One region of the Sulfitobacter sp. 1A15106 genome, then DNA from elsewhere that is predicted to be linked to it. Evidence: riboswitches for the same ligand, from Rfam matches in the RefSeq annotation. Region 1 holds a riboswitch; the other holds the start of a gene.
The links. Region 1 has a riboswitch for thiamine pyrophosphate ahead of thiD (bifunctional hydroxymethylpyrimidine kinase/phosphomethylpyrimidine kinase). Riboswitches for the same ligand answer to the same signal wherever they lie in the genome.
Positions count from the first base shown of each region.

Region 1 (14,311 bases):
CCCCCCTGCCCGTCGCCGCCCTGCGGCTCGACGCCCAGACCACGCGGCTCTTGGACCGGCTCGGCCTCAAGACCATCGGCGCGCTGAGCGATCTGCCCCGCGCCGCGCTCATGCGCCGCTTCGCCAGCCTGAAGCCCGAGCGCAACCCGCTGATCCTGCTCGACAAAGCTTTGGGCAAGGCCGCCGATCCGCTGAACGCCCCACCTGACCATCGCCATTTCATGGCCCGCAGCCGCCTGCCCGAACCGGTGCTCGACCCCGCCCCGCATCTGCCCGCGCTGGTCGAAGACCTCTGCGCGCAACTGGCCCGGGCGGAACTGGGCGCGCGGCGGCTGCGGCTGACCGTCTACCGCATCGACGGCGATTGGCGCGGCCTCGACACCGCCACCGCCCGCGCCAGCCGGGACGCCGCCCATCTGCGTCGGCTCTTCGATGGCAAGCTTGAGAACATCGACAGCGGCTTTGGCTTTGACCTCATGACGCTGGAGGCGCTGGCGAGCGAGCCGCTGCCGCTGATGCAGGACCACCTCGACGGCAAGCGCGATCCTTCGGCGGATGTGGCCGGGCTCTTGGACCGTCTGGTCGCCAAGCTCGGCCCCGAAAAGGTGAGTTGGCCGCAGTGGCGCGAGACCCACAAGCCCGAGGCGGTGGAAGAACGCGCCCCGGCGTTGCAGGCCAGCCCCGCCGCCGCGCCGGTGCTGCTGCGCGAGCGCCCGCTGCGCCTGCTGACCCCGCCCGAGGAGGTGCGCGTGATCTACGCCGTGCCCGAAGGCCCGCCCTCGCAGTTCAACTGGCGCCGCGTCACCTACAAGACCACCCGCCACGCGGGGCCTGAGCGGATCGCCCCCGAATGGTGGCGCGACCGCCCCGGCACCCGTCTGCGCGATTATTACAAGGTGGAGGTCGCGGGCGGCCAGCGCTTCTGGCTCTACCGCGAGGGCGTGATCCACGACGGTCGCGGGGCCGAGCCGCGCTGGTTCCTGCACGGGATGTTCGCCTGATGCCGCAGCAGGAGGGACATAAACGCCGCACCTTGGGCGAGGACGGGCTCAGCGCCCCACCGCGAGCGGACTACGTCGAGTTCGGGCTGGCCAGTTGTTTTTCCTTCCTGCGCGCCGCCTCGGACGCCGTCGATCTGGTCGAGACGGCGCATCACCACGGCTACGACAGCCTCGGCATCGCGGATCACAACACGCTGGCGGGCGTGGTGCGCCTGCATGTAGAGGCGGAAAAGGCCCATATCCGCCCCCTGATCGGCGCCCGTCTGGTGCTGCTCTGCGGGACCGAGATCCTCGCCTATCCGCAGGACCGCGCCGCCTATGCGCGGCTCTCGACACTGCTCTCGGCGGGCAAAATGCAATCGGTCGACGGCGAATGGCAGCAAAAGGGCGAGACCCATCTGACGCTGGAGATGCTGGAAGGCCACGCCGAAGGGCTGCACCTCATCGTCATGCCGCCCGAAAACCTCGACCTCTTCGCCGCGGGCCTGCCGCGGCTGCTGAAAGCGCTGCCGGGGATGCGCCATATCGGGGCGAGCTTCCTCTACCGCGGCGATGATCGCGCGCGGATCAACCGGCTGGATGCGCTGGCCCGCGCCCATGGGTTGAGGCTCCTTGCCACCAACGACGTGCTCTACCACGCCCGCCACCGCCGCCCGCTGCAAGACGTGATGGTGGCGATCCGCGAGGGCGTGATCGTGCCGAAAGCGGGCTACCTGCTGGCCGCCAATGCCGAGCGGCACCTGAAATCGCCTGAGGCGATGCTGCGGCTTTTTGCCGACTGGCCCCATGCCATCGCCGAGACCCGCAGGCTGGCGGATAAGATCACCTTCCGCCTCACCGATCTGGCCTATGAATACCCCCATGAGATCGTCCCCGAAGGCCGCACCCCGATGGAGGAACTGGCCCGCCTGACATGGGAAGGCGCGGCCCGGCGCTACCCCGAGGGCGTGCCCGAGACGGTGAAAAAGACCATCGAGAAGGAATTCGCCCTGATCGAAACCAAGGAAATTGCCCGCTATTTTTTGACCATCTACGACATCGTCCGCTTCGCCCGCGAGGAGGCCGAGCCGCCGATCCTCTGCCAGGGGCGTGGCTCGGCGGCCAATTCCGCGGTCTGTTTCTGCCTCGGCATCACCTCCGTCGATCCGGCGGTGCATGACCTGCTGTTCGAGCGGTTCCTCAGCGAGGAACGCGACGAGCCGCCCGATATCGACGTGGATTTCGAGCATGAGCGGCGCGAGGAAGTCATCCAGTACATGTACGGCAAATATGGCCGCCACCGCGCCGGGCTCTGCGCCACGGTGATCCACTACCGCCCGCGCTCGGCCATTCGCGAGGTCGGCAAGGCGATGGGGCTTTCCGAAGACGTGACCTCGAAACTCGCGGGCACCGTCTGGGGCAGTTTCGAGGGGGAGATGGACGACGCCCGCGCCCGCGAGGCCGGGCTGGACCTGTCGGACCCCTACCTGCGCATGGTGCTGAAACTGGCCAGCCAGATGATCGGCATGCCGCGGCACCTGAGCCAGCACGTCGGCGGCTTCATTCTGACCGAACGCCCCCTGACCGAGATCGTGCCCATCGGCAACGGCGCCATGCCCGAGCGCAGCTTCATCGAATGGGACAAGGACGACATCGACGCGCTGCAGATCTTCAAGGTCGATATCCTCGCCCTCGGCATGCTCACCTGTATCGCCAAATGTTTTGATCTGATCGAGGCGCATTACGACCGCCCGCTGGAACTGGCCACGGTGCCGGTAGAGGATCACGAGGACGACGCCACGGGGCGACCGACCTACGACATGCTCTGCCGCGGCGACAGCCTTGGTGTCTTTCAGGTGGAAAGCCGCGCGCAGATGGCCATGCTGCCAAAACTGCGCCCCCGCGTCTTCTATGATCTGGTGATCGAGGTCGCCATCGTCCGCCCCGGCCCCATTCAGGGCGACATGGTCCACCCCTATCTGCGCCGCCGTCAGGGGTTGGAGAGCGTCGTCTACCCCGCCCCCGGCCCAGCCTATCCGCAGGACGAGCTTTTCAGCATCCTCAGCCGGACGCTGGGCGTGCCGATCTTTCAGGAACAGGCGATGAAAATCTCCATCGACGCGGCACAGTTTTCCCCGACCGAGGCGAACGAGCTGCGCAAGGCCATGGCCACCTTCCGCTCGCGCGGGACGATCGAGAAGCTGCAGGACAAGATGGTGGGCCGCATGACCAAGCGCGGCTACGATCCGGTTTTCGCGCAGCGCTGTTTCGACCAGATCAAGGGCTTTGGCGAATACGGTTTCCCCGAAAGCCATGCGGCGAGTTTCGCCAAGCTGGTCTATGTCTCGTCATGGATGAAATGCCACTACCCGGCGGCCTTTGCCTGCGCGCTCTTGAACTCCCAGCCGATGGGGTTTTACGCGCCGGCGCAGATCGTGCGCGATGCGCGTGAACATCAGGTCGAGGTGCGGCCCGTGGACGTGAACCTCTCGGACTGGAACTGCACGCTGGAGCCCTGCGGCGACGGTTTCGCCCTGCGGCTGGGGCTGCGCATGGTGGACGGGTTGCAGGAAAAGGCCGGCGCGCGGATCATGGACCGGCGCGACGCGCCTTACGCGGATGTCGAAGACCTCAAGACCCGCGCGGGCCTCGATGCCAAGGCGATCCGCCAGCTTGCCGCCGCCGACACGATGCGCAGCATGGGGATCGACCGGCGCCAAGCGCTCTGGCAGGCGCAGGGGCTGCGCGACGCGCCCGCCTTGCCGATCTTCGACCATGCCGAGGCTTCGGCCCGCGGCCCGGAGCCGGAGGTGCATCTGCCGGTGATGCCGAAGGCGGAACAGGTCGTGGCCGACTACCAGACGCTGCGCCTGTCGCTGAAGGCGCATCCGATGTCCTTCTACCGCGGGAGCCTCGCGGCGCAGGGGTTCGCCTCGGCGCGGGACCTTTCGCGCATGGGCCACGGGCGGCGGGTGAAGCTTGCTGGTCTGGTGCTGGTGCGCCAGAAACCCGGCAGCGCCAAGGGGGTCTGTTTCATCACGCTGGAGGATGAGTTTGGCGTCGCCAACCTCGTGATCTGGCCCAATATCTTCAAGCTTTACCGCCCCACGATCATGTCGGCGCGGCTTCTGGTCGTGGAGGGGCGCGTGCAGACCGACGGGCGGGTGATCCATGTGGTGGCCGAGCGGCTCGAGAACCGCTCCGACCGGCTGGCAGCGCTGTCCGAGGCACCGATGCCCGGCATCACGACGCGCGGCGATCACCCAACCCATCCGCTGCCCGGTCAGGTGGCCATGCACGGCCACCCGCGCGATGCCAAAGTGATCCCCAGATCGCGAGATTTTCATTAACGAATCCTCATGCAATGCATGAGGTACACGCCGCAACTACATGATATAAAAAGCAAACCAATAAATAACCGATCCCCTGTTGACCCTCTGAACGCCCCTCGCTAGCCTGCCGGAAATCCGTTGGGGTGCCGCAGGGCTGAGAGGTGAAAACCGACCCATCGAACCTGATCCGGGTCGTACCGGCGTAGGGAACGGAAGCAAGCATCAGCCCCATCCGGGCGGTCGTTTACCCCGTATCTCCATGCCCTCGGCCCATCTAACGAATGGGGGGCCGAATGGCGTTTCAAGCACTAACGATTGCGGGGTCCGACAGCGGCGGCGGGGCGGGGATTCAGGCCGATCTCAAGACCTTTAGCGCGCTTGGCGTCTATGGGGCCAGCGTGCTCACCGCCGTGACCGCCCAGAACACCCGCGCCGTCACCGCGGTCGCCATGATCGCGCCTGCGATGATCCGCGCGCAGATGGCGGCGGTCTTTGACGATCTGGCCATCGGCGCGGTCAAGATTGGCATGTTGGGCGACCCAGCCACGATCTCCGCCGTGGCCGAGGGGCTGGCAGACTGCCCCGCGCCCGTTGTGCTCGACCCGGTGATGGTGGCGAAATCCGGCGACGCGCTCCTCTCTGCCGAAGCGGTCAAAACCCTGCGCGACCGGATGCTGCCCCGCGCCCATGTGCTGACGCCGAACCTGCCCGAGGCCGCACGGCTGCTGGACACAGAAGAAGCCACCGACGAGGCCACGATGCTGGCGCAGGGCCGCGCGCTCCTGTCGCTCGGCCCCCGCGCGGTGCTGATGAAGGGCGGCCATGGCAAGGGCGAAACCTGCGTCGATCTGCTGATTTCCGAGGCCGACACCCTGCGCCTTTCCGCGCCCCGCCAGCAGACGGCGAACACCCATGGCACCGGCTGCACGCTCTCTGCCGCCATTGCCGCCGGTCTGGCGCGGGGCCTGCCTCTGCCGGAGGCGGTGGAGGCTGCCCATAGCTATCTGCAACGCGCCATTGCCGCGGCGGACGCCCTCAACATCGGCCATGGCCACGGGCCGGTGCATCATTTCCACGGCGTTTGGCCCCATGAGTGATGTCACCATCATCGGCGCGGGCGTGGCAGGGCTTTGGGCCGCGCGGGCCTGTCTGGCGCAGGGGCTGCGGCCCCGGCTCGTTGACCGCAAAGGCCCGCCCGGGCCGCACGGCTGTTCGTGGTGGGCGGGCGGCATGCTCGCCCCCTTTTGCGAAGGCGCGCTGAGCGAGCCTGCGGTGGTGACCCACGGGCGGCGTGCTGCGGCGCTATGGGGGGAGGTCACGGAGGTCACCCATAGGGGCACGCTGGTCCTCGCCCCCGAGCGGGACCGCGCGGAATTGCAGCGTTTCGCCGCCCGCACCGAAGGCCACAGCGACTGCGACGCCGAAGCCATCGCAGCCTGTGAGCCGGACCTCGCCGGGCGCCATCGCCGCGGGTTGTTCTTTGCCGAGGAAGCGCATCTGAACCCGCGCCAAGCGCTGTATGATCTATCCCAAACCCTTATCGCCCAAGGGGTAAAGGTCGAGACCACGGCCCTCGCCCCGACGCAGATCGCAGGCCCGGTGATCGACTGCCGCGGCATGGTGGCCCGCGACGCTCTGCCCGGTCTGCGTGCCGTGCGCGGCGAGATGATCCTGCTGCGCGCGCCCGAGATCACCCTCACCCGCCCGATCCGCCTGCTACACCCGCGCCACCCGCTCTACGTCGTACCGCGCGGGCAAGGCATCTACATGCTGGGCGCGACTCAGATCGAAAGCGCCAGCCGCAGCGGCATGACCGCCCGCTCGGCGCTGGAACTGCTCTCAGCCGCCTATGCGCTCGACTCGCGCTTTGCCGAGGGCGAGATCATCGAGATGGGCGCCGACCTGCGCCCGGCCTTCGCCGACAACCTGCCCGGCATCGTGCAGCGCGGGGCGGTGCTGCAACTGAACGGATTGTTCCGGCACGGTTTTCTCATGGCGCCCGCCTTGGCCGAACAGGCTGCGGGCTTTCTGGCAACAGCGACAACGGGGGATTTATTCCGTGAAGATTGAAGTGAACGGCGAGACGCGTGAGGTCACCGCCACGCAGCTTGACGCGGCATTGGCGGAGCTTGGTTGGGGCGAAGCGAAAGTCGCCACCGCCCTCAACGGCAGTTTCGTCCCCGCAGGCGCGCGGGGCGAGACCATGCTGAGCGACGGCGACCGGCTCGAAGTGCTCAGCGCCATGCAGGGGGGCTGAACGATGCGCGATTTCTACGGCACCGCCTTGCCCCTGCCGCTGATGCTGGGCACCGCGCGCTACCCCTCGCCCGCAGTGATGGAGGCCGCCTTTCGCCAAAGCGCCGCGCCGGTCGCCACGGTTTCGCTGCGCCGCGAGCAAGGCGCGGGACAGGCGTTTTGGGACATGGTGCGCGGCTTGGGCGTGCATCTGCTGCCCAATACCGCCGGCTGCCATTCCGCCCGCGAGGCGATCACCACTGCGCAGATGGCGCGGGAATACTTCGGCACCAATTGGATCAAGCTCGAGGTCATCGGCCATGCCGACACGCTGCAACCTGACCCCTTCGGGCTGGTCGAGGCTGCCGAAGCGCTCTGCGCCGATGGGTTCGAGGTCTTCCCCTATACCACCGAGGATCAGGTGCTGGCCGCGCGGCTGGTCGATGCAGGCTGCCGGGTGCTGATGCCTTGGGGTGCGCCGATCGGCTCGGGGCTGGGGCTGAACAACCTGCACGGGCTGCGCAGTCTGCGGGCAGCATTTCCCGATGTGGCCATGGTGATCGACGCGGGCCTCGGCCTGCCCAGCCATGCCGCGCAAGCGCTGGAGATGGGGTTCGACGCGGTGCTTTTGAACACCGCCGTGGCCGAGGCCCGCGACCCCGCCGCCATGGCCGAAGCCTTTGCGCTGGCCTGCCGCGCGGGCGCGCTTGCCGCCGCTTCCGGCCCCATGGGCCAGCGCGACATGGCCGTGCCCTCCACCCCCGTGATCGGAAAGGCTTGGCTATGAGCTTGCCGCGTTTCTACCCCGTCTTCGATAGTGCCGCATGGGTCGCGCGGGCCGTGCCCTTGGGGGTGAAGCTGGTGCAACTGCGCATCAAGGACGCGCCGGAAGAGGTGCTGCGCGCCGAGATCACCACCGCGCTCGACCTCTGCCGCCAGCACGGCGCGCTGCTGGTGGTGAATGACCATTGGCAACTGGCGATTGAACTGGGGGCCGATTGGCTGCATCTGGGGCAAGAGGATTTGGACAGTGCCGACATCCCCGCGATCCGCGCCGCCGGGCTGAAGCTGGGCCTGTCGACCCATGACCGTGCCGAGCTTGACCGCGCGCTGGCCCTCGCCCCCGATTACATCGCCCTCGGCCCCGTCTATCCGACCATTCTGAAAAAGATGAAATGGACCGAACAGGGCCTCGACCGTTTGACGGAATGGAAGGCGCGGATCGGGGATATCCCGCTTTGCGCCATCGGCGGCATGTCTGTCGCCCGCGCGCCGGGGGCCTTTGCCGCCGGGGCCGATACGGTGGCGGCGGTCACGGATATCACGCTGAACGCAGACCCCGAGGCACGAATGCGCGAATGGCTTGAGGTGACAACATGAGCCGTTACGCCCGCCAGATCATTCTGCCGCAGGTTGGCGCCGAGGGGCAAGTGCGTCTCACGGCGGCGCATGTGCTGGTCGTCGGTGCCGGAGCGCTGGCGGTGCCCGTGCTGCAATATCTCGTCGGGGCCGGTGTCGGGCGGATCACATTGGTGGACGGCGATCAGGTGGCCTTGAGCAATCTGCACCGCCAACCGCTCTACCGGATGGGTGATCTCGGCAGGCCCAAGGTCCGTGCCGCCGCCGAGGCGATGGCGGCGCTGAACCCCGAGGTGACGCTTGCCCCGCGTGCCGAATGGCTCACCCCCGCCAATGCGCCCGCCCTGCTGGCGGACTGCGATATCGCGCTCGACTGCGCCGATACTTTCGCCGCCAGCCTGACCCTGTCGGACGAAGCCCGCGCGCAGGGCAAACCGCTGATTTCAGCCTCGGCCCTTGGGCTGTCGGGCTATGTCGGCGGTTTCTGCGGGGGTGCCCCCTCGCTCCGCGCTGTCTTCCCTGACCTGCCGCAAACGGCAGCGACCTGTGAAACGGCGGGCGTCTTGGGGCCCGTGGTCGGGATGATCGGCGCGGCGCAGGCGCAGATGGCGCTCTCGGTCCTGCTGGGCCTCGCGCCTTCCCCGCTGGGGCAACTCTTGATCTGGGACGCCGCGCAATGGCGCATGTCGGGCTTTCGTTTCGACACCGCGCCCGAGCCCGCGCGCGCCGCGGGTTTCATCGCCGAAAGCCAGATCGCCCCGCGCGATATGGTCATCGACCTGCGCGCCGAGGCGCCCGCGCCTTTCTCAGCCCAAGCGCGTCATGTCCCGCCCGAGGCGCTGCCGGACCTGCCGTTGCCAGCCGATGCACCCCGCATCGTGCTCGCCTGCCGCACCGGCCTGCGGGCGCATCACGCGGCCAACACCCTCCGCCCCCGCTGGCCGGGCGAAATCGCCCTGCTCGCCCTCCCGGGCGCCTGACCCTCTTCCCGCATAAACGATATACTGGAGACCCTTCGTGAAAAACATCCTCGCCCCCCTTGCCCTGACGCTGATCGCGGCCCCCGCCTTGGCCCAAGACAAGATGACCGTCATGCTCGACTGGTTCGTGAACCCTGACCACGGGCCGATCATTCTAGCGCAGGAAAAGGGCTATTTCACCGATGCGGGGTTAGAGGTCGAACTCGTCTCCCCCGCCGACCCGAATGAGCCGCCGCGCATGGTGGCGGCGGGCCGGGTCGATCTGGCAGTCTCTTACCAGCCGGAACTGCATCTCGCCCAGCGCGAGGGCTTGGACCTGCGCCGTGTGGGCACGCTGGTCGAAACCCCGCTCACCTGCCTCGTAGTCCGCGCCGACGGGCCGGTGCAGGAGATGGCGGACCTGAAGGGCCGAAAGGTGGGTTTCGCCGTGGCCGGCGTGCAAGAGATGCTGCTGGATGCGATGCTGAGCCACAATGGCGTGGCGCCTGCCGAGGTCGAGCAAATCAATATCGGCTGGTCGATCTCGCCCGCGCTAATGTCTGGCCAAGTCGACGGGGTGATCGGCGCGTTCCGCAATTTCGAGCTGAACCAGATGCAGATCGAAGGCCATGAGGGCCGTTGCTTTTACCCCGAAGCCGAGGGCGTGCCCGCCTATGACGAGTTGATCTACGTCGCCCATGCCGAAGAGATGGACCGCGACATGATCGCCCGCTTCCTGCGTGCCACCGAACGGGCCGCAGCCGATATCGTGAACGACCCGGCCGCCAGCGGAGAGGTCTTCTTTGCCTCCGACGCCGAGTTGCGCAACGAGTTGAACACCCGCGCATGGGAAGACACATGGCCGCGCTTCGCCACCCGCCCCGCCGCGGTGGACCACGGGCGCTATGACCGGTTCGAGACCTTCATGCAGGAAAGCGGCGTGGTGGAAACCGTGATCCCCGCCGCCGATCTGGTGGTCGACGTCACAGCGCAGGCGAAACCATGACGGCGCCCGATTATGGCAAGGCCTTCGCAGCTTGGCGCGATGGTGCCGGAGAGACATGGCGGGCCTATACCCGCCATGACTTTGTCGAACAGCTGGGCAACGGCAGCCTGCTGCAGACCAGCTATTTGCATTACCTGCGGCAGGACTATGTTTTCCTGACCCACTTCGCCCGCGCTTGGGCTCTTGCTGCGGCCAAGGCGGAAACGCTGGATGAAATGGCCGCCGCGAGTGCCACGGTCCATGCGCTCGTGCATGTGGAGATGCCCCTCCATGTAGAGACCTGCGCAGGCCATGGCATCGACCGCACCACGCTCGAGTCCACGGCAGAGGCTCCCGGCAACCTCGCCTATACACGCTATGTTCTGGAGGCGGGCTATTCCGGGGACTTCCTTGACCTGACGGCCGCCCTCGCCTCCTGCGTTCTGGGCTATGGTGAGATCGGGTTGGCCCTGCGGGGCAATGACGGCCCCTATGCCGATTGGTGCGCGGTCTATGGCGGCGAGGAGTATCAAGCACTGTGCCGCGATGTCGGAGCGCTGATCGACGGGGGGCTAGAGCGGCGTCTGGGTGCGGATTGGCAAACCCTGCCCCGAGCCAAGACCTTGCAAGAGCGTTTCAACACGGCCACAGCGCTTGAGGTCGGCTTTTGGGACATGGCGCTGTCGCCCGCGGCAGCATGACCGCCCCTGCGGTGCATCTATCGGGCGCGCTCCACGGCGCTGCTGGCCCCTTGATCGACCACTTCGATCTTGCCCTCAAGGCCGGGCGGTGGAACGTCTTGCTTGGCCCCTCGGGTGTGGGAAAAACCTCGCTGCTGCGTCTGCTTGCGGGTCTGCCCACTGTGGCCCGGCTGGAGGGCCGTGTTGCTACGAATGACGACCGTCCCCTCGCCCCCCGTGTCGCGATGATGGCGCAGGACGATCAACTGCTGCCTTGGGCGAATGCGGTTGAGAATGTCACGATCCCCGCCCGGCTGCGCGGAGAACGGGCGGACCCTGACCGCGCCGCAGCACTTTTGGCCGAGGTCGGGCTTCGCGCGGAGCTGCGCCGCAAACCTGCCGAGCTTTCCGCCGGTCAGCGACAGCGCGTCACCCTTGCCCGCACGCTGTATGAAGACCGTCCCATGGTCTTGCTGGACGAACCTTTTTCTGCCCTCGATGTGGTGACCCGCCTTAAAATGCAGGATCTAGCGGCGCGGCTGCTTTACGGGCGAACCGTCGTGCTGATCACCCATGACCCGGCTGAGGCCCTAAGGCTCGCCGATCACGCTTGGATCGTGAGCCGCCATGGGGCCGCCCCCTGCCCCTTGCCCAAAACGCCGCCACCGCGCCGGATCGACGCCCCCGAGACCCTCGCCGCTCAAGCCGATCTGCTGCGCCGCCTGGGGCTGGCCTCACCCGCGCAGGTCGCCTGATGGTATTTACGCTGCATAAATTATGGCGTGGCATGGTCTGCTTCGCCCTCGCCGTCGCGATATGGCAGCTTGTCGTCACCCTCAGCGGCGTGCCGCGTTTCATCCTGCCGGGACCTTGGCTTGTCTTGCAAGCGCTGGGCGGGAATGCCGCGCTGCTCTGGCAGAATGCGCTATGGTCGGCGGGCAATCTTGCGCTGGGCCTAAGCTTAGGCATTTTCCTCGGCATTGAGACCGCGCTGTTGCTGACCCTCTCGCGCCGCGCGCGCTGGCTGCTGCGCCCGATGCTGGTGGTGGCTCAGGCCGTGCCTGTCTTCGCCCTCGCCCCGGTCATCACCCTCTGGCTCGGTTACGGGATGCCCTCCAAGATCGTAACCATCGCGCTGGTCACCTATTTCCCCATCGCCTCGGCCCTCTTCGACCGGCTGATGGCGCTGCCCCCGGGCCTGCGCGATCTGGCGCATCTTTCCGGCGCAAACCGCTGGCGCGAAACACTGCTGCTGCGCCTGCCCCATGCCGTGCCGGGGCTGATCTCGGGACTGCGTCTGGCGGTGGTCTATGGCCCCCTTGCGGTGCTGATCGGCGAATGGGTCGGCTCCTCCCGCGGGCTGGGGCATCTGATGCTGATGGCCAATGGCCGCGGCCAAACTGCGCTCATGTTCGCGGCCCTGATCGTGCTCGCGGCGCTGTCGCTGCTGCTCTGGTCCGCGGTCGAAGCGCTCGCCCGCTGGACGGCACGGCGGTTTTAGGTGCCTTGGAACCCCATGGTCAGCGTGATGCTCTTATGCGGCACGGCATGGTAATCCGCGCCCCAGCGTCCAAGGATATCCGGTCACAGCCAAAGTTATCGGCTATGTGAAATGGTAGATCGATGAAACCGACACCGTCGGGCGCGGGTTCACCATCCCCTAAAAGCTAAGACGTGAAAATTGGCCGCCGCAACCTAAGTGGCGGCCATTCACCTGATAGCCAGAGGCAAATGCACATGCGCCTTTCGAATATTCCGGTCAGTTCAACGACAGCTGCGCGACACATTCGGCCCCACGGCAACGTATCTCTCCCCCTTCTTCGATGCAGAGCTTTTTGATCGCGATATTGCTGCGCAAGAAGTTCACATCCACCGTCTCAATATTTCGCGCGCGCGCTTCGGCCAGACCGCGATGGAAGAGCCTCCGGCCATAGCCGCGCCCTTGATAGGCATCTTCAACCGAAAGCCCGATTTCCGCGTGAGTGCTGTCGATGCAATGTAGCTCCAGTATCGCACGCAAAGCACCATCGCTTTCGACGCCGAGCGTGAGGTCGGGGTTGGAGCCCCGAACCACGCGCAGCAAGGCATCATCGTTAAGCTGGCCCATGAATCTCAGCTCGCGCGAAGCGGGGCTAAGTCTTTGGTAATGTTCGCATAGGGTCTGCTTTAGAAGCGGGAGGGGAACGGAAAGAGGTTCTGGAACGGCGGTGTGCATGATGTCTCCAATCTCAAGTCCAAGATGGGAAGCTGACCCGCCCGGAGTAGAGATCGAACAGGGCAGGAGAAATGCGCTGCTTGCATAGGTTGCCGGCACCTTTGCTATTCCAGCCTGTGGCGCGCGCCGCGAGAATAACGCGCTGCTGCCCTCGCCATCCTGTCGTCTTTCGTGCAGTTCCGGGAAACCGCAGGCGCGGCGTGCATCAATCCCGCGACGGCCTATACCCCCCTCCACTTCCGCTCTCAGCCGCTGCGCTGTCCCGCCGGGGGCGGCACCCAAGACGGCGATCCAGCGGTAGAAGATCGGTGTCAGAAAGAGCGTAAAAACCGTAGCAAAGCCCAGGCGGCCGACGATCCCCCAACCGACGGCAATGCGCAATCTTTGCGTCCGAATTGATCCAGCGCAAAGACCGCAGAACGGCACCCCCCTAAACCGGTGCCATGGAACAGATACAGATGCTCGAGGCTCTCGGCCTCTTCGACGCGCGCGTGCCGCGCTACACCTCCTATCCCACCGCGGCGGCTTTCACCCCCGCGGTCGGCGCCGCGTTTCAGCGCTCAGCGCTTGGCGCGTTGGACCCCGGCGCGCCGGTCTCGGTCTATGTTCACATCCCCTTTTGCGAGCGCCTGTGCTATTTCTGCGCCTGCCACACGCAGGGCACCAAGACGCTCAGCCCTGTCGAGCGCTATATCGAGGCTCTTGAGGCCGAGCTTGAGCTTCTCCGCGCCGCGATGCCTGCGGGCATGCGGATGGGGCGGATGCATTGGGGTGGCGGGACACCAACCATCCTACCGCCCGCCCTCATCGACCGCCTGAACCGCGCCCTTCATCAGCTCTTCACGCCGACCGAGGATTTCGAGTTCTCCGTCGAGATCGACCCCACCCAGATCGACCCCGCCAAAATCGCTGCCCTGCGCGCCGCGGGCCTCACACGGGCCTCTATCGGCATTCAGGATTTCGACCCTGAGGTGCAGCAGGCCATCGGGCGCCTCCAGTCCTTCGAGGTCACGCGCCGCTGTGTCGACCAGTTGCGCGCCGAGGGGGTCACCTCGCTCAATACTGACTTGGTTTACGGCCTGCCTCATCAGACCATGGCGCGGCTGGAGGATACGATTGACAAGACCCTGTCCCTTGCCCCGGATCGCGTGGCGCTTTTCGGATATGCGCATGTGCCATGGGTCGCGAAACGGCAGAAACTCATCCGCGAGGCGACACTGCCCGACGCCGTCGCACGCTATCACTTCGCTGAGAGAGCCGCGGCGCGCTTCGCCGCTTCGGGCATGGAGGCAATCGGCATCGATCATTTCGCCACGCCGCAGGATGGGCTGACCCAAGCAAAAAACAACCGCCGCCTGCGCCGGAATTTCCAAGGCTACACCGATGACAATTGCCAAACCCTGATCGGCCTCGGCGCCTCGTCAATCTCGCGTTTTCCGGGGGGATACGTACAGAACGCCCCCGCGACGGCGGCCTATACCGCGCGCATCCTCGCTGGCGACTTGCCCGGAACGCGCGGCTACGCCTTGGAGGATACGGACCGCCTGACCGCGCGGGCGATCGAAT
Region 1 is NZ_JBIFFM010000002.1:221,292-235,602, forward strand. It holds gene ACGYKA_RS03675 (Y-family DNA polymerase) at 1-1,001, shown strand, start outside; gene ACGYKA_RS03680 (error-prone DNA polymerase) at 1,001-4,330, shown strand; TPP riboswitch at 4,442-4,538, shown strand; gene thiD (bifunctional hydroxymethylpyrimidine kinase/phosphomethylpyrimidine kinase) at 4,606-5,409, shown strand; gene ACGYKA_RS03690 (FAD-dependent oxidoreductase) at 5,402-6,382, shown strand; gene thiS (sulfur carrier protein ThiS) at 6,372-6,569, shown strand; gene ACGYKA_RS03700 (thiazole synthase) at 6,573-7,334, shown strand; gene ACGYKA_RS03705 (thiamine phosphate synthase) at 7,331-7,927, shown strand; gene ACGYKA_RS03710 (ThiF family adenylyltransferase) at 7,924-8,886, shown strand; gene ACGYKA_RS03715 (ABC transporter substrate-binding protein) at 8,924-9,871, shown strand; gene ACGYKA_RS03720 (TenA family protein) at 9,868-10,551, shown strand; gene ACGYKA_RS03725 (ABC transporter ATP-binding protein) at 10,518-11,285, shown strand; gene ACGYKA_RS03730 (ABC transporter permease) at 11,285-12,031, shown strand; gene ACGYKA_RS03735 (GNAT family N-acetyltransferase) at 12,290-13,126, opposite strand; gene hemN (oxygen-independent coproporphyrinogen III oxidase) at 13,189-14,311, shown strand, end outside.

Region 2 (14,311 bases), on a different contig from region 1:
CGGCGTCTTGTGCTTGACCGAAAGCCGCACCTTGATGCTGTCGCCCGCCGAGACCGGTTCAAGGAAGCGCAGGTTGTCGAGGCCGGTGTTGGCCAGCACCGGACCGGGGTCGGGCTGCACGAAAAGCCCTGCGGCAAAGCTGAGCAGGAGGTAGCCATGCGCCACGCGCCCCGGGAAGAAGGGGTTCGCGGCGGCGGCCTCGTCATCCATGTGGGCATAGAAGGTATCGCCGGTGAAATGGGCGAAGGTCTCGATATCCTCGAGCGTGACCTCGCGGCTGGGCGAATGGAAAGTCTCGCCCAGATCGAGCTCGGTGAAGCGGCGGGTGAAAGGGTGCGCGCGGTCGGTGATCTCCTCGGCACCCGGCACCCATTGCTTGCCGATGGCGGTAAGGATGTCGGGGCTGCCCTGCACCGCGGTGCGCTGCATGTAATGCATCACGCCGCGCACGCCGCCCAGTTCTTCGCCGCCGCCTGCGCGACCCGGCCCGCCATGCACCATATGCGGCAGCGGCGAGCCGTGGCCCGTGGCCTCGGCCATCGACTTGCGGTTGTTGAAGTAGAGCCGCCCGTGAAAGGCTGCAGAGCCCATGGTCAACTCGCGCGCGACTTCACCATCGTTGGTGATGATGGAGGCAACGAGCGAGCCTTGGCCGCGGTTCAGAAGCGCGCTCGCATGGGCGAGATCGCGGTAGGGCATGAGGGTGGAAACCGGGCCGAAAGCCTCGGTGTCATGCACGCGCTCGGCGGCATCGGGATCGGCGCAGTGGAACAGCATCGGCGGCAGAAAGGCGCCCTTGTCGCGGTCGGCACCCTTCACGGTGAAGTTGTCGGGGTCGCCGAAAACGCGCTCCGCCTCGGCGCTCAGCAGCCCGACCTTCTCCAACACGTCGCGTTTCTGGCTGCCCGAGACCAGCGCGCCCATGCGCGTGTCCTCGGCCCGCGGATCGCCAATGGTGGTCTTGGCGAAGCGCTCGGACAGGGCTGAGATGACCGCGTCGATCTGCGCCTGCGGCACCATGATGCGGCGGATGGCGGTGCATTTCTGCCCCGCCTTGGCCGTCATCTCGCGCTGCACTTCCTTCACGAAAAGGTCGAATTCGGGCGTCCCCGGCACGGCATCGGGGCCGAGGACGGAAGCATTCAGGCTGTCCTGCTCGGAGGTGAAGCGCACCGAGTTTTCCATGAGCCGCGGGTTGCCGCGCAGCTTCAGCGCGGTGTCGGCGGAGCCAGTGAAGGCCACGGCATCCTGACAGCCGAGCAGATCGAGCATGTCGCCCAAGCCGCCGCTCACGAATTGCAAAGCACCCTTCGGCAGCAGCCCGCTGTCCAGCATCAGCCGCACGCAATGCTCGGTCACGTAGCAGGTGGCGGTGGCCGGCTTCACAATCGCCGGCACGCCGGCCAGCAGCGTTGGTGCTAGCTTCTCCAACATGCCCCAGACCGGGAAGTTGAAGGCGTTGATATGCACCGCGACGCCCTGCAGCGGGGTGCAGATGTGGCGGCCCATGAACTGCCCCTCGCGGCCCAGTTGCTCGGGCGCGCCGTCGAGGTAGACATGGGCGTCCGGCATCTCGCGCCGGCCCTTGGAAGCGAAGACCAGCATGGTGCCGATGCCGCCATCGACGTCGATCTTGTGGTCCGAGAGCGTGGCGCCGGTGTCATAGCTCAGATCATAAAGCGCCTGTTTGTGCTCCATCAAATGCAGCGCCAGCGCCTTGAGCATGCGCGCGCGGTCGTGGAAGGTCATGGCGCGCAGGGCAGGGCCGCCGTGTTCGCGGGCGAAGCCCAGCATGGCGCCCGCGTCGAGCGCATCGTTGCCGGCCTGCGCGATCACCTCGCCGGTAATGGCGCTGGCGATGTTGCGAGCGCCGGCCCCGGGGGCCAGCCATTCGCCGGCGGCGTAACTGTGAATATCGCGCATGTCGGCTCCTTCAGTGGGTGTCGTAGTCGATGGTGAGTTTGTCGCTCAGCGGGTAGGACTGGCAGGTCAGCACGTAGCCGCGTTCGACCTCGTAATCCTCCAGCGCGTGGTTCGAGATCATCTCGACCTCGCCTTCCAGCACCTTGCCCATGCAGGTCGAGCAGACCCCGGCCTTGCAGGAGAACGGCGCCTCCTGTCCGTTCTCGAGCGCCGCTTCGAGGACCGACTGCCCCTTCTGCATGGTGAAGCTGCGCCGCGCGCCGTCGATGATGACGGTGATCTCGGTGCCCTTCTGGCCCTCGCTGCGCTTGGCCATTTCCTGTTTAGCCAGACGGCCCTGCTGGCTTTCGCTGAAGAGTTCGAACTTGATCTGCTCGTCGGTCAGCCCATTCGTCTTCAGCGCCTCAGCGATGGCCAGCATCATCGGCTCCGGCCCGCAGATGAAGGAGGTGTCGATGTTGTCGATCTGAATCCAATGCTTGAACAGCGCGTTGCATTTGTCCTGATCGACCCGGCCCTCGAAAAGCTCCATGTCCTGCCCGGATTCGAGGATATGGATCACCGTCAGGCGGCCCATGTAGCGGTTTTTCAGGTCTTCGAGTTCCTCGCGGAACATGATCGTGTTCACCGCGCGGTTGGCATAGACCAGCGTGAAGGTGGACTTCGGCTCGCGTTTCAGCACCGTTTTCAGGATCGACAGCACCGGGGTGATGCCCGAGCCGCCCGCGAAGCCGAGGTAGTTCTTGGCGACCTCCGGTTCGATCGGGGTGAAGAACTTGCCCTGCGGCGGCATGGCGTGCAGCACGTCGCCGACCTTAAGCTCGGTATTGGCATAGGTCGAAAAGGCCCCGCCGTCGACGCGCTTGATCCCGACCTTTAACTCGCCGTCATCCAGCCCTGCGCAGATCGAGTAGTTGCGGCGCAGCTCGGTGCCGTCGAAATCCTGTTTGAAGGTCAGGTACTGGCCTTGTGTGAAGGCGAAGGCGTCGGGGTCTTCCGGCTTCAGCGTCAGCACCACGGCATCGCGGATGGTGTGGTGGATGTCGGTGACGGTGAGGGGGTGGAACTGGCTCATCGGGGCCTCAGATACATTTGAAATAGTCAAAGGGTTCAAGGCAGTCCAAGCACCGCCATTGCGCCTTGCAGGGGGTCGAGCCGAACTGGCTGATCCGCTCCACCGCTTTCGATTGGCAGTGCGGGCAGTGCTGCGGCCCGCCGGCGGGGCGCGGCGGCGCGATGCCGTAGGCTTCGAGCTTGGCGCGGCCGGTGTCACTCATCCACTCGGTGGTCCAGGGCGGGGAGAGCTGGCGCTTCAGCTCCAGCTTCTCGATCCCGTGGCCGTGCAGCGCCGTCTCGATGTCGAGGTTGATGATGCTGGTGGCCGGGCAGCCCGAATAGGTCGGCGTAATGGTGACGACCAGCGTGTCGCCGTCCCATGCCACATCGCGGATGATGCCCAGATCGGTGAGCGAAATCGCCGGGATCTCGGGGTCCGGGATCGCGGAGAGCCACGCCCAGACCGTCTCCACCGACGGCTTCTCGCCGCGGGCGGGGCCGCGCGGGGCGGTCTCGCGCACCACCCCCGGCACCGGCGCGGGGGCGGGCCGGCTGTGGGGGGCGGGTTTCACCATGTGGCGTCCGGGTAGGCGCGTTGCAGCCACTGCATCTGGGTCAGCATATGGCCCAGATGTTCGCTGTGCCGCGCGCCGCTCTTCCCGCCCCTATGGGCAAAGTCATCCTCGGGCTTACTGAGGGTCGCCGCCGCCAGCGTGTCGCCGACCAGTTGGTCATAGCTTTTGCGCATGCTCGCCGGATCGGGGGCGATGCCAGCTTCGGCCATGGCGGCGTCGACATCATCGCCAATGAACATTTCGCCCACATAGGGCCAAAGCAGGTCGAGCGCCGCCTGCATCCGGCGGTGGCTTTCCTCGGTCCCGTCACCAAGGCCGATCACCGTGTCCGAGGACCGCTCGAGGTGATAGGTTACCTCTTTCGCGGATTTCTCGGCGATGGCGGCGATCTCTTTGTCGCTGGAATCGATCAGCGCGGTCAGCTGCGCCAGATGCCATGCGTCGAACAGAAACTGCCGCATCATGGTCTGGCCGAAATCGCCGTTGGGCTGTTCCACCAGCAGGACATTGCGAAAGTCCCAGACATCGCGGTGAAAGGCGAGCTTGTCGGCGTCGCGGCCTGCGCCCTCGACCTCGCCCGCGAGTCCCAGCCAAAGCTGGGTCTGGCCAATCAGGTCGAGCGCTACGTTCGCCAGCGCGATGTCCTCTTCCAGCACCGGCGCCACGCCGCACCATTCCGAGACGCGGTGCCCGAGCACCAGCGCGTTGTCACCCATGCGGCAGAGGAATTCGAACTTGGGATCGGTGCTCACATCGCCCCCACTTCGTCGGGAATGTCGTAGAAGGTCGGGTGGCGGTAGACCTTGTCGTTCGCCGGCTCATAGAGCGCGCCCTTCTCCTCGGGCGAGGAGGCGGCGATGGCGCTGGCTTCGACCGCCCAGATGCTCACGCCCTCGTTGCGGCGGGTATAGACGTCGCGGGCGTTCTTGATCGCCATTTCCGCATCCGCCGCATGCAGGCTGCCGACATGGCGGTGGCTCAGCCCGTGCTGGCCGCGGATGAAGATTTCCCATAGGGGCCATTCGGTGGGCCGTGCGTCGCCGTGGGGGGCGGCTTCGGTGCCTTTGTATTCGCTGGATTCAGGGCTGCTCATGTCGCTTACTCCGCTGCCATTTGTCTGCTGCGCTTCTTCTCGGCGTGGGCCAGAAGCCCCTCGCGCACCCAGCGGCCCTCGTCCCAAGCCTTGTTGCGCGCCGCCAGCCGTTCGGTGTTGCAGGGGCCGTTGCCCTTGAGCACCTGGAAGAACTCTTCCCAGTCCGGTTCGGCAAAATCGTAGTGGCCGGTCTCTTCGTTGAACTTCAGCGTCTCGTCGGGGATCGTGAGGCCGAGGTATTCGGCCTGCGGCACCGTCTCGTCGACGAACTTTTGGCGCAGCTCGTCATTGGTGTTCATCTTAATCTTCCACGCCATTGACTGCGCGGAATGGACCGAATCCTTATCCGAGGGGCCGAACATCATCAGCGCCGGGAACCAGAAGCGGTTGAGCGCGTCCTGCGCCATCTTGCGCTGGGCGGGCGTGCCATTGGCCATCTTCATCATGATGTCGAAGCCTTGGCGCTGGTGGAAGCTTTCTTCCTTGCAGATGCGGACCATGGCACGGGCGTAGGGCCCGTAGGAGGTGCGCTGCAGCGGCACCTGATTCATGATCGCGGCACCATCGACGAGCCAGCCCACGGCGCCCATGTCGGCCCATGTCAGCGTGGGATAGTTGAAGATCGAGGAATACTTCATCTTCCCGGAAAGGAGGTCGCGGGTCATCTGGTCGCGGGTCACGCCCAGCGTTTCCGCCGCGCAGTAGAGGTAGAGACCGTGGCCGGCCTCGTCCTGCACCTTGGCCAGAAGGATCGCCTTGCGCTCCAACGTCGGCGCGCGGGTGATCCAGTTGCCTTCCGGCAACTGGCCCACGATCTCGGAATGCGCATGCTGTCCGATCTGGCGGATCAGGTTCTTGCGATAGCCGTCGGGCATCCAGTCCTTGGGCTCGATCTTGCCGCCCGCGTCGATGCGTTCCTGAAAGGCGCGCTCGTCGGGGTCCATCTCGTCGAGGGATTTGACGCCCTTGCCAGTGGATTTGATCATCTGTGCATACATCGGTCCGTTCCTTTCGAGGAAAGAAGTGTCAGCCTGCGTTTTCGAGGATCAGGGCAACGCCCTGACCCACGCCCACACACATGGTACATAGCGCATATTTGCCGCCCGTCCGCTTGAGCTGCAGCGCCGCCGTCATCACCAGACGTGCGCCGGACATGCCAAGGGGGTGGCCGATTGCGATGGCGCCGCCGTTGGCATTTACATGGGGCGCATCGTCCCGCACGCCAAGCGCGCGCAGCGTGGCGAGGCCTTGGCTCGCGAAGGCTTCGTTAAGCTCGATCACGTCCATCTGCTCGATCGTGAGGCCCGCGCGGTCCAGCACCTTGCGCACCGCCGGGATCGGGCCGATGCCCATAACCCGCGGCTCGACGCCCGCCGCGGACATGGCGACGACGCGGGCGATGGGGGCAAGGCCGTGGTCCTTCACGCCGGTCTCAGAGGCTAGCAGCATTGCCGCGGCACCGTCGTTCACGCCCGAGGCATTGCCGGCGGTGACGGTCAGATCGGCGCCGTTGATGCCGCGCAGCTTGCCCAGTTTTTCCAGCGTGGTGCCGGGGCGGGGGTGTTCGTCGCTGTCGACGACCACGTCATCGCCCTTGCGCTGCGGGATGGTGACCGGGGCGATTTCCTCGGCGAAGACGCCTTTCTCGGCGGCGGCGGCATAGCGTTCCTGGCTGCGTGCGGCGAAGGCGTCCTGATCTTCACGCGACACGTCATAATCGGCGGCGACGTTGTCGGCGGTCTCGGGCATGGAATCCACGCCGAACTGGGCTTTCATCTTCGGGTTCACGAAGCGCCAGCCGATGGTGGTGTCATAGACGGCGTTGTTGCGGGAAAAGGCTGTTTCCGCCTTGGGCATCACGAAGGGGGCGCGGGACATGCTCTCGATGCCGCCGGCGATGGCAAGGTCCATGTCGCCCGCGCGGATCGCCCGGGCGGCGGCGCCGACGGCGTCCATCCCGCTGGCGCAGAGACGGTTGATTGTGGCACCCGGCACATCGACCGGCAGACCGGCCAATAGCGACGCCATGCGTGCCACGTTGCGGTTATCTTCGCCCGCCTGATTGGCGCAGCCCATGATCACGTCATCGACCCGCGCCCAGTCGACGGAAGGGTTCCGCTCCATCAGCGCCTTCAACGGCACGGCGGCCAAGTCATCGGCGCGAACCGAAGAGAGGGCGCCGCCGTAACGGCCAATGGGGGTGCGCTGCGCGTCGCAGATGAATGCCTGCATGGGGGTCTCCTGTTGTTGCACCGTAATCTACACATCGGGGCGATTCGGTTCAATCAAAATGTTACGGAATGAAAATAGGGTACGGATTTTGGTAACACGTTATCGCGCTGTCACCAAAGCTTTGCCAAAGAGTCACGCCGCTGTCGGCCATCTGTCACGCATCGGGGGTTCTGTGCCGCCATCGCCACCCTCAGAGGAAGCTCACGATGACCAAACTGATCCGCCCGACCCGTCGCGCTGTGCTGGCGGGCTCCACCGCCTTTGCCGCAAGCCTTGCCATGCCCAGCCTCAGCCGTGCAGCCTCGCGCCCGGTGTTTACCCATGGGGTGCAATCGGGCGATGTCGACACGCAGTCCGGCATGATCTGGACCCGCACCGACCGCCCGGCACGGGTGCAGGTCGAAATCTCCACTACCGAAAGCTTTGCCAACGCGCGCCAGCTTGCGCCGATGAATGCGTTGCCGAACCATGATCTGGCGGTGAAACGTCTGGTCGAAGGGCTGCCCTCGGATCAGGATATCTTTTACCGCTTCACCGCTGCGGACTTGAGCGACATCAACGCCACCTCCGAGCCGATCATCGGCCAGTTCCGCACCGCGCCCACCGCGCGCCGCGACGTGCGCTTTGCTTGGTCCGGTGACACTGCCGGTCAGGGCTGGGGCATCGACGATGAGGGCATGCGCACCTATGCGACCATGGCCAAACACCGCCCCGACTTCTTCCTGCATTCCGGTGACACCATCTATGCCGATGGCCCGCTTGAGGATGAGGTGCAGCTTGACGATGGCACGATGTGGAAGAACACCACCATCATCGACGAGAAGCGCAAGGTGGCTGAGACGCTGGACGAATACCGCGGTCAGTGGAAATACAACCTGATGGACGACCATGTGCGTGAGATGAACGCCCACGTGCCGACCTTCATGCAGTGGGACGACCATGAGGTCGTGAACAACTGGTCCTCCTCGCGCAGCCTGATGGAAGACGACCGCTACAGCGAGAAGTCGATCCATGTCCTCGCCGCGCGCGCTTCGCAGGCCTTCCATGAGATGACCCCGCTGCGCATCACTCCTGCCGAGCCGGGCCGGGTCTACCGCAAGATCAACTACGGTCCGATGCTGGATGTCTTCTTCCTTGACCTGCGCAGCTACCGGGGGCCGAACAGCGAGAACATGCAGACCGAGATGTCGCAGGCCACCGATATCCTCGGGGCCGAGCAGATGGCATGGCTCAAGCGTGAGCTGACCAATTCGGCGGCCACATGGAAGGTCATCGCCTGCGACATGCCCATCGGTCTGGTCGTCGGCGGCGGGGCCGAGGCGGTTGCCAATGGCGACAATGGTGCCGCCAAGGGGCGCGAGCAAGAGATCGCGGGGCTGCTGCGTTTCATCAAAACCGCGCAGGTCGACAACGTGGTCTGGTTCACGGCGGATGTGCATTACACCGCCGCGCATTACTACAACCCCGACAAGGCGCAGTTTCAGGACTTTGACCCGTTCTGGGAGTTCGTCTCGGGCCCGCTGCACGCAGGCACCTTTGGCCCGAACGAATTGGACGGCACCTTTGGCCCCGAGTTGAAATACGTCAAAGCCCCCGAAGAAGGTCAGGTGAACCTGCCGCCTTCCGCCGGTCTGCAATTCTTTGGCTTGGTCGATATCGACGCCAAGACCCAGCAGATGAAAGTGCGCCTGATGGACCGCGCCGATACCGAGCTTTACTCGGTGACGCTCGACCCCAAGGGCGCGGCGATCTAAGCGCCCTCTGCATGGCACAGTGAGAGGATCGCCGGGAAGCGGGCGATCCTTTTCGTTTCAGTAGTCGACGCCGCGCTGTGCTTTGATGCCCGCTTTGAACGGGTGTTTGACCTCGGACATTTCGGTCACCAGATCGGCATAGTCGCAAAGCTCGGGCCGGGCGTCGCGGCCTGTCAGCACCACGGCGGTGCGCTTGTCGCGCGCGTCGAGCCCGGCGATCACGTCTTCGATCTTGAGGTATTCATAGCGGATGGCGATGTTGATCTCATCCATCACCACAAGGTCATAGTCGCCGCTCTCCATCATCTCGCGCGCCTTGCCAAATGCGGCTTCGGCGGCGGCGATGTCGCGGTTGCGGTCTTGGGTGTCCCAAGTGAACCCTTCGCCCATCGTGTGCCATGTCACCTCGTCCAGCCGTTCAAAGAACAGCCGCTCGCCGGTTTTCCATTTGCCCTTGATGAACTGCACCACGCCGACGCGCTGTTTCCAGCCAAGCGCACGCACCACGACGCCGAAGGCGGAAGAGGATTTGCCCTTGCCCGGGCCGGTATGGACCAGCACCAGACCCTTCTCGGGGTCTTGCAACTCGGCCACCTTGGCGCGCTGTTCGGCCTGACGCTGCTGCATCTTTTTCTTGTGATCTTTCGGATCCGCGTCGCTCATCGGTCATCTCCTCTATCCGGTTTCGGGGCACCATAGGGAGAGGTCGGGCCGGGCGAAAGCCCGCATTCGATCACGCTTTGGGATCGGTGACAGACCGCGCCTTGCCGCGCTCCATCCCCAACTGCCGCTCGCGCCAGATCACCAGCGCGCCCGCGCTGATCACCAGCGCCGCGCCCGCCAGCATCATCATCGTGGGCAGTTCGGCAAAGAAGACATAGCCCAGCAAAATGGCGAAAAGCATTGAGGTGTAGTCATAGGGTGCCAGCATTGAGGCCGAGCCAAAGCGATAGGCCGAGGTGATCAGGATTTGCGCCACCCCGCCGATCAACCCGGCGAGGACCAGCAGGCCAAAGGTTTGCAGATCGGGGATGACCCAGCCGAAGGGCAGGGTGCAGAGCGCCAGCAAGGAGGCGGTGCAGGAGAAGTAAAAGACGATCGCGGCGGTGTCTTCGTTCTGCACCAATTGGCGAATGTGGATTTGCACGAGGCTGCGCACCATTGTCGCCATCAGGATCAGCAACGCGCCGATGGTGGCTGTCTGCTCCATCGTGCCGATGCTGGTGAAACGCGGCCAGAGGATGATCATCACCCCCACCAATCCAATCGCCACAGCACTCACGCGGATCAGACGGATTTTCTCGCCCAGCAACACGGCGGCGAGGATGACCGTGAAAATCGGTGTGGCAAAACCGATGGCCGTGACCTCGGGCAGGGGCAGCAGGCCGAGGCCGGTAAAGGTCAGCCCCATCGCCGTGGTGCCGAACAGCCCGCGCCAGACATGGCCCATCGGGTTTTGCGTCTTTAGCCCGCTTTTCAATTTGCCGCGCTGCGCGAGCCAGATCAGGATCACCGGAATGGCAAAGAAGGACCGGAAAAAGACCGACTCCCCGGCGGGAACCTCGTCGGCCAGCGATTTGATGATCGCGGACATGCAGGTGAAAAGCAGGATTGCCGTGATTTTCAGACCGACACCAAGGGCGGGGCGGGCGGAGAAATCATCGACTTTCATGCTTTGATCCTCACGCCTCGGGGCCGATTATGCCGCGGTTCTGGCCAATTTGTCCGCGATGCAGCAGCAGGTGATCCAGCAGCACGCAGGCCATCATCGCCTCGCCCACCGGCACCGCGCGGATGCCGACGCAGGGATCGTGGCGGCCCTTGGTGATGATCTCGGTCTCTTCGCCCTGTTTCGTGATCGTGCGGCGCGTGGTTAGGATGCTGGAGGTCGGCTTCACCGCGAAACGCAGCACCACATCCTGCCCGGTGCTGATCCCGCCCAAGATGCCGCCGGCGTGGTTCGAGGAATATTCCGGCCCATCGGGCCCCATGGTGATCTCATCGGCATTCAATTCGCCGGTCAGCATCGCCGCCGACATGCCCTCACCGATCTCCACGCCCTTGACGGCATTGATGCTCATCATCGCGGCGGCCAGATCGGTGTCGAGCTTGCCATAGACCGGCGCGCCGAGACCCGCAGGCACGCCGCGCGCCGTCACCTCGATGATCGCGCCGACGCTGCTGCCCGATTTGCGCAGCCCGTCGAGGTAGTCGGCCCAGTCCGCCGCTGCCTTGGCATCCGGCACCCAAAAGGGGTTTTGGTCGATCTGGTCCCAATCGAACGCTTCGCGGTCGATCTTATGCGGCCCCATTTGCACCATGTAGCCGGTGATCTGAAGCTCCGGGGCCAGCGCCTTGATCGCCTCACGCGCCAGACCGCCCGCCGCCACCCGCGCGGCGGTCTCCCGGGCCGAGGAACGGCCACCCCCGCGATAGTCGCGGATGCCGTATTTCTGGAAATAGGTGATGTCGGCGTGACCGGGGCGGAACTTGTCCTTGATGTCGCCGTAGTCTTTCGAGCGTTGATCGGTGTTCTCGATCATCAGCTGGATTGGCGTGCCTGTGGTGACCCCTTCGAAGGTGCCCGACAGGATCCGCACCGCGTCCGCTTCGCGCCGCTGCGTGGTGTATTTGTTCTGGCCCGGTTTGCGCTTGTCGAGCCACTGTTGAATCATGCCCTCGTCAATCGGCACGCCTGGGGGGCAGCCATCGATCGTGGCGCCAAGGGCGGGCCCGTGGCTCTCGCCCCATGTGGTGACCCGGTAAAGATGGCCAAAGCTGTTGATCGACATGGGCGGACCTCCTGTTGTCAAACCCTTAGCGGGGGCAGCGCGCTGCCTCAAGGGGATTTGCCTTGCCAATTGTGCAGGTCCGATCTACCCCTGACGCTACCTCGGGGGGCCTTTGGGCTGAGATGTGCATGTTGTGCGGACCCGTTGAACCTGAACCGGTTAACACCGGCGGAGGGAAGGTCAGGACAGACATCCACCTTTTACCTTTCGCCGCAAAAGGAGGATGCGATGAAGTATCTTACACTTGCTGCGGGCGTCATGGGCGCATCGGCCGCATGGGCCGAGACGCCTGAACTGACGGTCTATACCTATGACAGTTTCGTCACCGAATGGGGGCCGGGCCCGGCCATCGAAGAGGGGTTCGAGGCCGAATGCGGCTGCGATCTGAAATTCGTCGGCATGGGCGACGGTGCGGCCCTTTTGGCGCGGCTCAAGCTTGAAGGCGCACGGTCCGACGCGGATATCGTGCTGGGGCTGGACTCCAGCCTTGTCGCCGCCGCGAAAGAGACCGATCTGTTTGCGCCGAGCGGGTTGCAGGCCGAGTATGCCCTGCCGATCACGTGGGAAGACGAAGTCTTCGTGCCCTATGACTGGGGCTATTTCGCCTTTGTCCACGGCACCGATCTGGATACGCCCGGCGATTTCAAAGCGCTGGCCGAGAGCGATCTGAAAATCGTGATCCAAGACCCGCGCTCTTCGACGCCCGGTTTGGGGCTGCTGATGTGGGTCAAAGCGGCCTATGGCGATGAGGCGCCCGAGGTTTGGGCAGGGCTGGCGGATAATGTCGTGACGGTCACCAAAGGCTGGTCCGAAGCTTACGGTCTGTTCCTCGAAGGCGAGGCCGACATGGTGCTGAGCTACACGACTTCCCCCGCCTACCACCTGATCGCCGAGGAAGACGACAGCAAGACAGCGGCGCTGTTCGACGAGGGCCATTACATGCAGATCGAAGTGGCGGGGAAGCTTGCCGGGTCGGATCAGCCGGAACTGGCGGATCGGTTCTTGCAATACCTCGTCTCTGATGCCGCGCAATCGGTGCTGCCGACGACCAACTGGATGTATCCCGCCGTGACGCCCGAAGGCGGTCTGCCCGCAGGGTTCGAGGGCATGATCCAGCCCGGCAAGGCGCTGTTGGTACCGAACGGCGAGGTCCCCGCGCTTCGTGAGGAGGCTTTGGACGAATGGCTGACCGCGCTGTCGCGTTAAGCGGCAAGACGGGGCTTTTCGCCGCCGCGCTGATCGCGGGGCTGATCCTTGCCGCTTTGGTCGCCGTCTTCGCGGCAGCCGATGTGGGCGCAGGGCTCGGCCCGGCGGATTGGGCGGCGGTGCGCTTTACCGCGACACAGGCGGTCTGGTCGGCGGTGCTTTCGGTGCTGCTGGCCGTGCCGGTGGCGCGGGCGCTGGCGCGGCGGCGGTTTTGGGGGCGCGGGGCGCTGATCACGCTGCTGGGCGCGCCTTTCATTCTGCCGGTGATCGTGGCGGTGCTGGGGCTGCTGACCGTCTTTGGCCGCTCGGGCGTGCTGAACCAGTTTGGCGCGGCTCTTGGCCTGCCGCCGGTGTCGATCTACGGGCTGCACGGCGTGGTTTTGGCGCATGTCTTCTTCAACCTGCCGCTTGCGACGCGGCTTTTGCTGCAAGGCTGGCAGAGCATCCCGTCCGAGCGGTTTCGGCTCGCGGGGCAGCTCCAGATGACGCCGCGGGCGCTGTTTTTGGCGCTGGAATGGCCGATGCTGCGGCAGGTGCTGCCCGGTGTGGCGACGCTGATTTTCGTGATTTGCCTGACCAGTTTCGCCGTGGCCCTGACGCTGGGCGGTGGGCCGCGGGCGACGACGATTGAATTGGCGATTTATCAGGCCTTTCGGTTTGACTTCGATCTGGGCCGCGCCGCGCTTCTGTCCGTGGTGCAGCTTGTTCTGGCTGGCGCTGCGGCGGTGGCGGCGCTTTGGCTGATCCCGCCGATCAGCTTGGGGGGCGGGTTGGACCGCCCCCTGCGCCGCTGGGATGCGCGGGGCGGCGTGCAGCGAGCGTTGGACGGGCTGGTGATCGCGCTCGCCGCGCTGTTCTTGCTGCTGCCGCTGGGGGCCGTGGTGCTGCGCGGGCTGGCGGGGGTCGCGCAACTGCCTGCCTCGGTCTGGCAGGCCTCCGGGAATAGCATTCTGGTGGCGGGGTTGAGCGTGGCGGTGCTGGCCCTGCTGGCGCTGCCGATGGCAGGCTGGATCGCCACCCGGCGACGCGGCGGGGTGGAGGCGATTGGCCTGATGGGGCTTGCGGCCTCTCCGCTGATGATTGGCACGGGGTGGTTCATCTTGATCAACCCTGTGCTGGACCCGGCACGGCTGAGCTTGCCGGTCACCGCCTTGGTCAACGCGCTGATGGCGCTGCCTTTCGTGCTGCGCATTCTGGTGCCGCGCCTGCGCGAGACCTTGCAGGATTATGGCCCCCTGACCCAGACCCTCGGCATGACGGGTTGGGCGCTGTGGCGGTTGCTGGTCCTGCCGCGTCTGCGCCCGCAACTGGGCTTTGCTGCCGGGCTGACGGGGGCGCTCTCGGTGGGGGATCTCGGCGTGATCGCGCTTTTCGCCGATCAGGAACGTGCGACGCTGCCTTTGCAGATGTACCGTCTCATGGGCGCCTACCGGATGGAGGCCGCGGCGGGCGCAGCGCTGCTTTTGTTGGTCTTGGCGCTGGCGGTGTTTTTCATCTGCGACAAATGGGGGCGCTGGCATGCTGACGCTTGAAGACATGCGCATTGAGCGGGGCGAGTTCTCCCTCGCGGCCGATATGACACTGGCGCAGGGGCGCAACTACGCGGTGATCGGCCCCTCGGGATCGGGCAAGTCGACGCTGCTGGCGGCAATCTGTGGGTTCGTGCCCGTGGCGGCGGGG
Region 2 is NZ_JBIFFM010000003.1:248,337-262,647, reverse strand. It holds gene paaZ (phenylacetic acid degradation bifunctional protein PaaZ) at 1-1,923, opposite strand, end outside; gene ACGYKA_RS06220 (2Fe-2S iron-sulfur cluster-binding protein) at 1,934-2,998, opposite strand; gene paaD (1,2-phenylacetyl-CoA epoxidase subunit PaaD) at 3,006-3,554, opposite strand; gene paaC (1,2-phenylacetyl-CoA epoxidase subunit PaaC) at 3,548-4,270, opposite strand; gene paaB (1,2-phenylacetyl-CoA epoxidase subunit PaaB) at 4,303-4,647, opposite strand; gene paaA (1,2-phenylacetyl-CoA epoxidase subunit PaaA) at 4,653-5,645, opposite strand; gene pcaF (3-oxoadipyl-CoA thiolase) at 5,674-6,879, opposite strand; gene ACGYKA_RS06190 (alkaline phosphatase) at 7,086-8,633, shown strand; gene cobO (cob(I)yrinic acid a,c-diamide adenosyltransferase) at 8,691-9,296, opposite strand; gene ACGYKA_RS06180 (DMT family transporter) at 9,367-10,305, opposite strand; gene aroC (chorismate synthase) at 10,316-11,425, opposite strand; TPP riboswitch at 11,518-11,619, shown strand; gene thiB (thiamine ABC transporter substrate binding subunit) at 11,654-12,631, shown strand; gene ACGYKA_RS06165 (thiamine/thiamine pyrophosphate ABC transporter permease ThiP) at 12,607-14,163, shown strand; gene ACGYKA_RS06160 (ATP-binding cassette domain-containing protein) at 14,150-14,311, shown strand, end outside.
Region 2: linked by a shared signal. The riboswitch ahead of thiB (thiamine ABC transporter substrate binding subunit) and the one ahead of thiD (bifunctional hydroxymethylpyrimidine kinase/phosphomethylpyrimidine kinase) in region 1 are both predicted to bind thiamine pyrophosphate.